Linked DNA regions of Prochlorococcus marinus XMU1402. The protein of the gene in region 3 binds, or shares a complex with, the protein of the main gene of each other region. Links are inferred from orthologs where the notes say so. Each region holds a gene or a part of one and is shown on either strand. Other genes may lie near its edges.

Region 1 (3,092 bases), 130 kb from region 3 along the record:
ACTAGAAATCCATTTTTATCATCTATAAAATCAATATCTAAAGCATTAGCTTGGTCCTCAAATTGAATTGTTTTCCAAGGGCTGCTATCACTCATCTTTACTCCTGTAGATGAACAACTGCTTAATACAAAACAAAGAAGAACTGTTAAAAGAAGATTGGGAATACTGGTAATAATTTTTTTCATTTATATATATTAATGCAAAGAGTACAAAGAAAGGAACATAGCAGCAGCAAAGGCCAGCCCTCCAAAAATCAATATATTTTTTTGTCCAGGAGGTAAACTATTAAAACCAAAGCCATAAACCAAATTCTCTTCAAAACCACTAGGTTTAGATTTAGGACCTATATCCTTATAAAAGTTTTTGCCAGCCCGGCAGACGGGGCATGCGAAGGTATTCCCATCCAACTCTGAAAAAGGCGTATTTTTGGGTATGTTTAATTTTTTATTTCCTTCGGAAGGATCATAAATGTATCCACAGCTTCTACATTCAAATCTATTTTGTTCTAAATTAATGAGAGGTTGTTCAACATTTGCTCCAGAGGAGTTTTTAGAAAGTTCTTCTTTCTCAAAGTTTTCAACTATTTTGTTTTCCTCAGAGGCTGGTTGAATGTTTTCACTCACGGTTTATTATTATTCTTTAAGAACTTTAAAAGATTTTGCTAAATTAAGCGACTTTTATTCAAAATTAATTTTTTAAGATGTTTTTATTATCAGGTTATGAATATTTTTTAGGTTTCCTCCTAATTGCGGCTGCTGTCCCAATATTGGCTCTAGTTACTAATCTCATAGTTGCCCCTAAAGGCAGAACTGGGGAAAGAAAACTAACATATGAATCAGGAATGGAGCCTATAGGAGGAGCATGGATTCAATTTAATATTCGTTATTACATGTTCGCCTTAGTTTTCGTTATATTTGATGTTGAAACAGTATTTCTTTATCCTTGGGCTGTTGCCTTTAATAGATTAGGCTTGTTAGCATTTATTGAGGCATTAATTTTCATTGCAATACTCGTTATCGCTTTGGCTTACGCATGGAGAAAAGGTGCTTTAGAATGGAGTTAAAAAATTGAATCCACAATTATCCCCAAAAACAATAAGAGAAATCAGAGAGGGTACTTGTAATCCACTTGGTGCTCCGCAAGTTACCACGGATTTAAGTGAAAACATAATATTGACAAGTTTAGACGATCTTCACAACTGGGCTAGACTAAGTAGTCTATGGCCCCTCTTATATGGAACAGCATGTTGTTTTATAGAATTTGCTGCTTTAATTGGTTCAAGATTTGATTTTGATAGATTTGGATTAGTACCTAGAAGCTCGCCAAGGCAAGCAGATTTATTAATAGTTGCAGGAACAGTAACGATGAAAATGGCACCAGCCTTGGTAAGACTTTATGAGCAGATGCCAGAACCAAAGTATGTTATTGCTATGGGTGCTTGTACAATTACAGGAGGTATGTTTAGCGCAGACTCTACCACCGCGGTCAGAGGTGTTGATAAATTAATACCTGTTGACTTATACCTTCCAGGCTGTCCCCCAAGGCCAGAAGCAATATTTGATGCAGTCATAAAATTAAGAAAAAAAGTTGGTAATGAATCAATTTTAGAGCGTGCAAAATCAGAACAAACCCACAGATACATAACATCTGATCATGAAATGAATCTTGTTTTCTCAGAAAATACAGGTGAATATCTAAGTAAAACTTCAGCTAAAGCCATTCCTTCCTCCAAAAAAGAAAAAATAACTGAATTTCCTGAAAACTCTGAAAAAACTGAAATTATTAATTCTGAAGAAAAGTAATGGAAAAAGACGGTTTAGCCAAATCCTCAGATACTTCGATAGAAAAAGATGGATTTATAAGTCAATCCTTGTCTAAAGATGGGATTCCAAATCAATCTTTATCTAATGATCACTTAGGAATTGAAATCATTTCTGTGGAACCTAACAAATTATATGAAGCAGTAACTGCCTTAAGAAATTACGGTTTCAACTATCTCCAATGTCAAGGTGGTTATGACGAAGGACCAGGTAAAAATCTTGTTAGTTTCTATCATTTTATAACTGTTGATGATCTACAAAAGATTGAAAAAATAAAAGAAGTTAGATTAAAAGTATTTTTGAAAAGAGACTCTAATTTATCGATCCCTAGTTTATATAAAATCTTTAAAGGAAGCGATTGGCAAGAAAGAGAGACTTATGACATGTATGGAATAAATTTTACTGATCACCCTAATCCCAAAAGACTCTTGATGCCTGAAGACTGGAGAGGATGGCCATTAAGAAAAGATTATATTCAGCCAGATTTCTATGAACTTCAAGATGCTTATTAGTTTAATTTCTTTAATTTTCGGTACATAAACATAACCGCTCTTGCCAGCCTTCTAGGGTCATGCCTCAGAGTTGGGGTTATCCTTTTTGAGTACAATGGTGCCTGCAAAACATAATAGCCTTCAGATAATAATTTTTCTTTATTACATTTGACTGGTTCTGCACCTCTACTCTCGTAGTAATCCACTAGTGGAGACTTTTCAAAATGAATCTGAGATAAGATTGCGTTAAAAATTCGAGTATTAACTCCAAAGTTTGATAATTGTTTTTCTATTGATTTAATATGTTTATAAACATCAAGTCCATCTGTTTCACCAGGCTGAGTCATCAAATTACTAATGTAAATTTTAGGAGCATTACTTTGCAATAAAGCATCTACTATTTCTGGCACTAATAAGTTTGGCAATAAAGAAGTATATAAACTACCAGGGCCAAGAACAATTAAGTCGGCTTCTTTTATAGATTCGAGAGCACTTGGCAGTGCAGAAGGATTTTCAGGTAAGTAACCAATCCTTGAAATTGCTTTTTGAGATTTACTGATATTACTTTCTCCAAAAATTTTTTTACCATCCTCTAATTCAGCCCATAAAATAACATCAATATTCGTTGAAGGTAGAACTTGACCTTGAACCGCTAAAACCTTACTGGATGCTTGTACTGCTTTTTCTAAACTTCCTGTAATGGTTGTTAAAGCTGATAAGAATAAATTTCCAAAACTATGTCCCTCTAAATCACTTCCACCTGAAAATCTATATTGAAATA
Region 2 (3,117 bases), 130 kb from region 3 along the record:
ATTCGTAGGTAATTCAGAAGCGATAGGATCTTTTTCCCAAGTTTTACCTTGATCTTTACTTACTATTAAAGTTCCATTACCACCGCCAGCCCATATATCACCATTTGGATCCCATCCCAAATCTAAGTAATTGTATCCATTAAGAATAGGTATTATAGGCTTTGACCAATTTTCTAGGTCGTTAGTATCTTCATTAAATCTAATTTCTGCTCCTCTGGAAAGCATCCATAAACTTCCTTCTGGGTTGAAACCAATACTTTGAACCCTTTTGCTACTTGCTCTTTGATGCGCTATCCATGCATCACTATCATTTTCCAAAGTGGAAAAGAAATTACCCAGGCTACTAACGCTTACATAATCTCCTTTATTAGTTCTTCTTAAATCTCTTACACCTCCAGAACCGGACGCGTCTACAACTTTTGCATTCCATGATTCACCACTATCTGATGTTTCATAAATTGCTCCTGCAGTGGTAGCCAATTCTGCAACCCCAACATTGACAGTTGTTATTAAAAACGGTTGACCGGGTAATTTATTACCTAGTGATAAACGAGTCCAATTTTTTCCCGAATCAATTGTATGCATAACCAAGGAAGGTTGACCAATTAGCCATCCCTCTTCACCTTTGAAGTCAATATCTAATAGACGAAAGTTCTCTTCACTTGGTAAGTCTAAATTTCTTTTCTCCCAAGTTTCTCCACCATCATTAGATTCCATAATAAGTCTGTTAGAACCTACTAGAAATCCATTTTTATCATCTATAAAATCAATATCTAAAGCATTAGCTTGGTCCTCAAATTGAATTGTTTTCCAAGGGCTGCTATCACTCATCTTTACTCCTGTAGATGAACAACTGCTTAATACAAAACAAAGAAGAACTGTTAAAAGAAGATTGGGAATACTGGTAATAATTTTTTTCATTTATATATATTAATGCAAAGAGTACAAAGAAAGGAACATAGCAGCAGCAAAGGCCAGCCCTCCAAAAATCAATATATTTTTTTGTCCAGGAGGTAAACTATTAAAACCAAAGCCATAAACCAAATTCTCTTCAAAACCACTAGGTTTAGATTTAGGACCTATATCCTTATAAAAGTTTTTGCCAGCCCGGCAGACGGGGCATGCGAAGGTATTCCCATCCAACTCTGAAAAAGGCGTATTTTTGGGTATGTTTAATTTTTTATTTCCTTCGGAAGGATCATAAATGTATCCACAGCTTCTACATTCAAATCTATTTTGTTCTAAATTAATGAGAGGTTGTTCAACATTTGCTCCAGAGGAGTTTTTAGAAAGTTCTTCTTTCTCAAAGTTTTCAACTATTTTGTTTTCCTCAGAGGCTGGTTGAATGTTTTCACTCACGGTTTATTATTATTCTTTAAGAACTTTAAAAGATTTTGCTAAATTAAGCGACTTTTATTCAAAATTAATTTTTTAAGATGTTTTTATTATCAGGTTATGAATATTTTTTAGGTTTCCTCCTAATTGCGGCTGCTGTCCCAATATTGGCTCTAGTTACTAATCTCATAGTTGCCCCTAAAGGCAGAACTGGGGAAAGAAAACTAACATATGAATCAGGAATGGAGCCTATAGGAGGAGCATGGATTCAATTTAATATTCGTTATTACATGTTCGCCTTAGTTTTCGTTATATTTGATGTTGAAACAGTATTTCTTTATCCTTGGGCTGTTGCCTTTAATAGATTAGGCTTGTTAGCATTTATTGAGGCATTAATTTTCATTGCAATACTCGTTATCGCTTTGGCTTACGCATGGAGAAAAGGTGCTTTAGAATGGAGTTAAAAAATTGAATCCACAATTATCCCCAAAAACAATAAGAGAAATCAGAGAGGGTACTTGTAATCCACTTGGTGCTCCGCAAGTTACCACGGATTTAAGTGAAAACATAATATTGACAAGTTTAGACGATCTTCACAACTGGGCTAGACTAAGTAGTCTATGGCCCCTCTTATATGGAACAGCATGTTGTTTTATAGAATTTGCTGCTTTAATTGGTTCAAGATTTGATTTTGATAGATTTGGATTAGTACCTAGAAGCTCGCCAAGGCAAGCAGATTTATTAATAGTTGCAGGAACAGTAACGATGAAAATGGCACCAGCCTTGGTAAGACTTTATGAGCAGATGCCAGAACCAAAGTATGTTATTGCTATGGGTGCTTGTACAATTACAGGAGGTATGTTTAGCGCAGACTCTACCACCGCGGTCAGAGGTGTTGATAAATTAATACCTGTTGACTTATACCTTCCAGGCTGTCCCCCAAGGCCAGAAGCAATATTTGATGCAGTCATAAAATTAAGAAAAAAAGTTGGTAATGAATCAATTTTAGAGCGTGCAAAATCAGAACAAACCCACAGATACATAACATCTGATCATGAAATGAATCTTGTTTTCTCAGAAAATACAGGTGAATATCTAAGTAAAACTTCAGCTAAAGCCATTCCTTCCTCCAAAAAAGAAAAAATAACTGAATTTCCTGAAAACTCTGAAAAAACTGAAATTATTAATTCTGAAGAAAAGTAATGGAAAAAGACGGTTTAGCCAAATCCTCAGATACTTCGATAGAAAAAGATGGATTTATAAGTCAATCCTTGTCTAAAGATGGGATTCCAAATCAATCTTTATCTAATGATCACTTAGGAATTGAAATCATTTCTGTGGAACCTAACAAATTATATGAAGCAGTAACTGCCTTAAGAAATTACGGTTTCAACTATCTCCAATGTCAAGGTGGTTATGACGAAGGACCAGGTAAAAATCTTGTTAGTTTCTATCATTTTATAACTGTTGATGATCTACAAAAGATTGAAAAAATAAAAGAAGTTAGATTAAAAGTATTTTTGAAAAGAGACTCTAATTTATCGATCCCTAGTTTATATAAAATCTTTAAAGGAAGCGATTGGCAAGAAAGAGAGACTTATGACATGTATGGAATAAATTTTACTGATCACCCTAATCCCAAAAGACTCTTGATGCCTGAAGACTGGAGAGGATGGCCATTAAGAAAAGATTATATTCAGCCAGATTTCTATGAACTTCAAGATGCTTATTAGTTTAATTTCTTTAATTTTCGGTACATAAACATAACCGCTCTTGCCAGCC
Region 3 (3,009 bases):
ACTTAGTAGGGTTAAACATATCGATGTTGATATGATTCTTCTCGATTTAATGTCATTGATAGGCTTTAAATTTTCTTTTTTATTGACAAGCATAATAGCAAAAATTATTAATACATTCACTGCACCCACATAAACTAAAACCTGTGCCGCAGCAACAAAACTTGCATTTAAAAGAAGATATAATCCCGCCACACTCATGAAAACCCCTCCAAGAAGGAAGGCTGAGTAGACAATGCTTTCAAGCAATATAACACCGAGGGCTCCAATAATGACAACTAAAGATAGAACTGTAAAACAAATAAATTGTGTTGTTATTGCAATGGACATAACTTAATGTAAGTTAATTAGTTGGATTAGAAACTTTATCTTTATTTTCATTGGATTCAGGTCTCATCCAATCATAGACTTCTTCAGGTAGTTTACCAGCTCTAGTATTTGAGGCTGGGATTTCATGAGGGTCCATTACACCTTTAGGGAGGTAGGCAAGTTCTCTAAGAGGTTTAACTGATGGATCTGTTGTGACGTTTGTAGGTAGTCTACCAAGTGCTACATTATCGAAATTTAGATTGTGTCTATCGAAAGTAGCTAATTCATATTCTTCAGTCATTGATAGACAATTAGTTGGACAATATTCAACACAATTTCCACAAAATATACAAACTCCAAAATCTATTGAATAATTTCGAAGTTCCTTTTTTTTGGTTTCTTTATTCATTACCCAATCAACTACTGGCAGATTGATGGGACATACTCTCACACAAACTTCGCAAGCAATACATTTATCGAATTCATAATGTATCCTTCCTCTATATCTTTCAGAAGGTATTAACTTTTCATACGGATATTGGACAGTGACAGGTCTTCTTCGAAGATGATCAAAAGTTACCGATATACCATTGTATAAATATTTCCCAGCATTAAATGCTTCCTTGATATAGCTATTTATTTGTTGAAGGAAATTGTTCATTTTGAAGAATTTGCTTTGTTATTTTTATTTTAGTGGAATAATTTTAAATTTAAGTATTTTTACTTAAATTTAGCCACCAAAGAATTGGGGAAAAGCAAGTTTTAATCCTGCAGTTATCAAAAGATTAGCAAGAGAAATTGGAAGAAGAAACTTCCATCCTAGATCTAAAAGTTGATCTATTCTTACTCTGGGAGTTGTCCAGCGTAATAATATTGCAATGAAAACTAAAAGATATGCTTTTAAAACAGTCATTACAATTCCTATTGATGCAGTGAAAACCTGAACGAAAGGTGCATTAATTGGCAAATTAAAAAAATTAGCTATTAATTCAACTGGAATAGGAAACCCCCATCCTCCCAAATAAAGTATTGATACTAATAATGCTGAAAGAATTAAATTGATGTAACTACCAAGGTAGAACAATGCGAATTTCATCCCAGCATATTCAGTTTGATATCCTGCAACTAATTCTTCTTCAGCTTCAGGTAAGTCGAATGGAAGTCTTTCGCATTCTGCAAGAGCACAAATCCAAAAAACTATAAAACCTACTGGTTGTCTCCAAATGTTCCAACTTAGTATTCCAGCACCACTTTGTTGGTTAACAATGTCAATAGTACTGAGAGAATTTGTCATTAGGACGATAGCTAGTACAGATAAAGCTAAAGGTATTTCGTAACTTATTGATTGAGCTGCTGCTCTTAATCCTCCTAATAAAGAGTATTTATTGTTTGATGCATATCCGCTCATAAGAAGTCCAATTGGCTGGATACTGCTTAAAGCGATCCATAAAAAAATTCCAATACCAACGTTACTTATTAAAAGATTTTGTCCAAAAGGGACAATTAACCATGAGAGTATTACTGGGACAAGAACTAATATAGGTCCTGCAGTGAAGAGGATTCCATCAGCTTTAGCAGGAATAATATCCTCTTTGACAAGTAACTTAAGACCATCTGCAATTGGTTGTAGGACGCCAAGGGCACCAGCATATTCGGGACCTATTCTTTGTTGAGCAGCAGCAGATATCTTTCTTTCAAGCCAAACTGTTACCAAAACGCCAACAACTGCTGCTACTAAAACTAGAAGCATAGGTATAGGAATCCAAATTATATGGGCAATTTCACTAGAAAGGCCAAAACCTTTTAAGAATTCATTAAAACTATATTCGAGATCTAATCCGTATTCCAAAATTTTTATGTTATTTACTTAATACATTAACTCTTCACAAACAATATGTGTGTTTTTTATGAAAAGCTGCAAATATTATTCTCTATTTTCTAGGTTGATCCAATCTCTTGGTGCTGAACCAGTATAGATTTGAGATGGTCTAAAAATTCTATTTGCACCAAGTTGCTCTCTCCAATGAGCTAACCAACCAGCAACTCTAGATATGGCAAAAATTGGAGTAAATAAATCACGAGGAATACCAAGTTTTCTATAAACAAGACCAGAATAAAAGTCCACGTTGGGGAAAATACCTTTAGGTCCAAGTCTTGGAATTGCCTCTGCCTCTAATGCTTTAGCAACTTCATACATTTTATCTGCTCCAAATCTAATAAAAAGCTCTTCTGCAAGTTTTTGAAGAATTATTGCTCTTGGATCTTTGACTTTATACTCTCTATGGCCAAAGCCCATGATTTTAGTTTTATTTTTTATCGCGTTATCTAAAAAACACCCAGCATTTTCTGGAGTTTTGATCTCTTCTAACATTGCAATCACATCTTCATTTGCTCCTCCATGCAGTGGACCAGCTAGGGTTCCTACCGCAGAGGCGATAACAGCATACGGATCTGTAAGAGTGCTTGCGGTTACTCTAGCGCTAAATGTACTTGCGTTTAAACTATGTTCGGCATGAAGAATTAAACACCTATCAAAAACTTTTGCAGCTATAGGATCTTGTTCTCTCTCAGTCAGCATATAAAGAAAATTTGATGAGTAAGTTAAATCATCTCGAGGTTGAATAGGGTCTTGTCCTTTCCTAATAAGTTGAAAAGCAGCTATCATAGTTGGTATTTTTGCTATTAGTCTTATCACTGCGTTGT

The links.
Region 1: the proteins of nuoH (region 3) and HA141_RS01535 are in contact, whole or in part, in a crystal structure (PDB 6Y11), measured with the Thermus thermophilus proteins. The link is inferred for Prochlorococcus marinus XMU1402 from one-to-one orthologs. Residues at the interface, in WP_096411122.1 of Thermus thermophilus: Arg36, Val44, Arg45, Met46, Gly47, Pro48, Asn49, Arg50, Val51, Leu57, Gln58, Ala61, Asp62, Ile64, Lys65, Ile67, Phe68, Lys69, Glu70, Ile72, Val74, Glu223, Ala224, Glu225, His233, Thr234, Glu235, Tyr236, Ser237, Trp241; in WP_096411117.1 of Thermus thermophilus: Arg16, Glu17, Gly18, Leu24, Leu27, Val28, Trp30, Gly31, Arg32, Asn34, Ser35, Trp37, Thr54, Asp55, Ala56, Asp59, Ala61, Arg62, Phe63, Gly64, Glu66, Val67, Phe68, Arg69, Ala70, Ser71, Arg73, Gln74, Ala75, Asp76.
Region 2: the proteins of nuoH (region 3) and HA141_RS01540 are in contact, whole or in part, in a cryo-EM structure (PDB 6KHJ), measured with the Thermosynechococcus vestitus proteins. The link is inferred for Prochlorococcus marinus XMU1402 from one-to-one orthologs. Residues at the interface, in WP_126985484.1 of Thermosynechococcus vestitus: Gln8, Lys26, Trp29, Leu30, Pro33, Met34, Met37, Leu38, Leu83, Ile84, Phe85, Lys86, Glu87, Asp88, Val89, Leu90, Pro91, Ala92, Thr100, Ala104, Val107, Ile108, Phe111, Leu112, Tyr114, Ile115, Ile125, Ser126, Leu128, Phe133; in WP_126986108.1 of Thermosynechococcus vestitus: Gly6, Tyr7, Glu8, Tyr9, Phe10, Gly12, Phe13, Leu14, Ile16, Cys17, Ser18, Pro21, Ala24, Leu25, Ala27, Ser28, Leu31, Arg32, Pro33, Ser35, Arg40, Leu41, Thr42, Thr43, Tyr44, Glu45, Ile51, Gly53, Ala54, Trp55.

The regions. Positions count from the first base shown.
Region 1 is NZ_JAAORD010000001.1:283,177-286,268, reverse strand. What follows is about bases 1-2,934. They hold HA141_RS01535 (NADH dehydrogenase subunit K), read left to right. Parts: upstream 1-1,067; coding sequence 1,068-1,802; downstream 1,803-2,934. Other genes in these bases: HA141_RS01525 (gluconeogenesis factor YvcK family protein), read right to left, coding at 2,329-2,934; HA141_RS01530 (NAD(P)H-quinone oxidoreductase subunit J), read left to right, coding at 1,802-2,332; HA141_RS01540 (NAD(P)H-quinone oxidoreductase subunit 3), read left to right, coding at 701-1,063; HA141_RS01545 (rubredoxin), read right to left, coding at 195-623; HA141_RS01550 (photosynthesis system II assembly factor Ycf48), read right to left, coding at 1-185. Also shown: more of HA141_RS01525, read right to left, coding at 2,935-3,092. UniProt on the Escherichia coli protein: NDH-1 shuttles electrons from NADH, via FMN and iron-sulfur (Fe-S) centers, to quinones in the respiratory chain. The immediate electron acceptor for the enzyme in this species is ubiquinone.
Region 2 is NZ_JAAORD010000001.1:283,888-287,004, reverse strand. Bases 159-3,117 are described here. They hold HA141_RS01540 (NAD(P)H-quinone oxidoreductase subunit 3), read left to right. Parts: upstream 159-1,436; coding sequence 1,437-1,799; downstream 1,800-3,117. Other genes in these bases: HA141_RS01525 (gluconeogenesis factor YvcK family protein), read right to left, coding at 3,065-3,117; HA141_RS01530 (NAD(P)H-quinone oxidoreductase subunit J), read left to right, coding at 2,538-3,068; HA141_RS01535 (NADH dehydrogenase subunit K), read left to right, coding at 1,804-2,538; HA141_RS01545 (rubredoxin), read right to left, coding at 931-1,359; HA141_RS01550 (photosynthesis system II assembly factor Ycf48), read right to left, coding at 159-921. Outside these bases: more of HA141_RS01550, read right to left, coding at 1-158. UniProt on the Escherichia coli protein: NDH-1 shuttles electrons from NADH, via FMN and iron-sulfur (Fe-S) centers, to quinones in the respiratory chain. The immediate electron acceptor for the enzyme in this species is believed to be ubiquinone.
Region 3 is NZ_JAAORD010000001.1:155,296-158,304, forward strand. The notes cover bases 97-2,947. They hold nuoH (NADH-quinone oxidoreductase subunit NuoH), read right to left. Parts: upstream 2,156-2,947; coding sequence 1,037-2,155; downstream 97-1,036. Other genes in these bases: HA141_RS00840 (NADH-quinone oxidoreductase subunit J), read right to left, coding at 97-327; ndhI (NAD(P)H-quinone oxidoreductase subunit I), read right to left, coding at 341-967; HA141_RS00855 (citrate synthase), read right to left, coding at 2,231-2,947. In the rest of the region: more of HA141_RS00840, read right to left, coding at 1-96; more of HA141_RS00855, read right to left, coding at 2,948-3,009. UniProt on the Escherichia coli protein: NDH-1 shuttles electrons from NADH, via FMN and iron-sulfur (Fe-S) centers, to quinones in the respiratory chain. The immediate electron acceptor for the enzyme in this species is believed to be ubiquinone.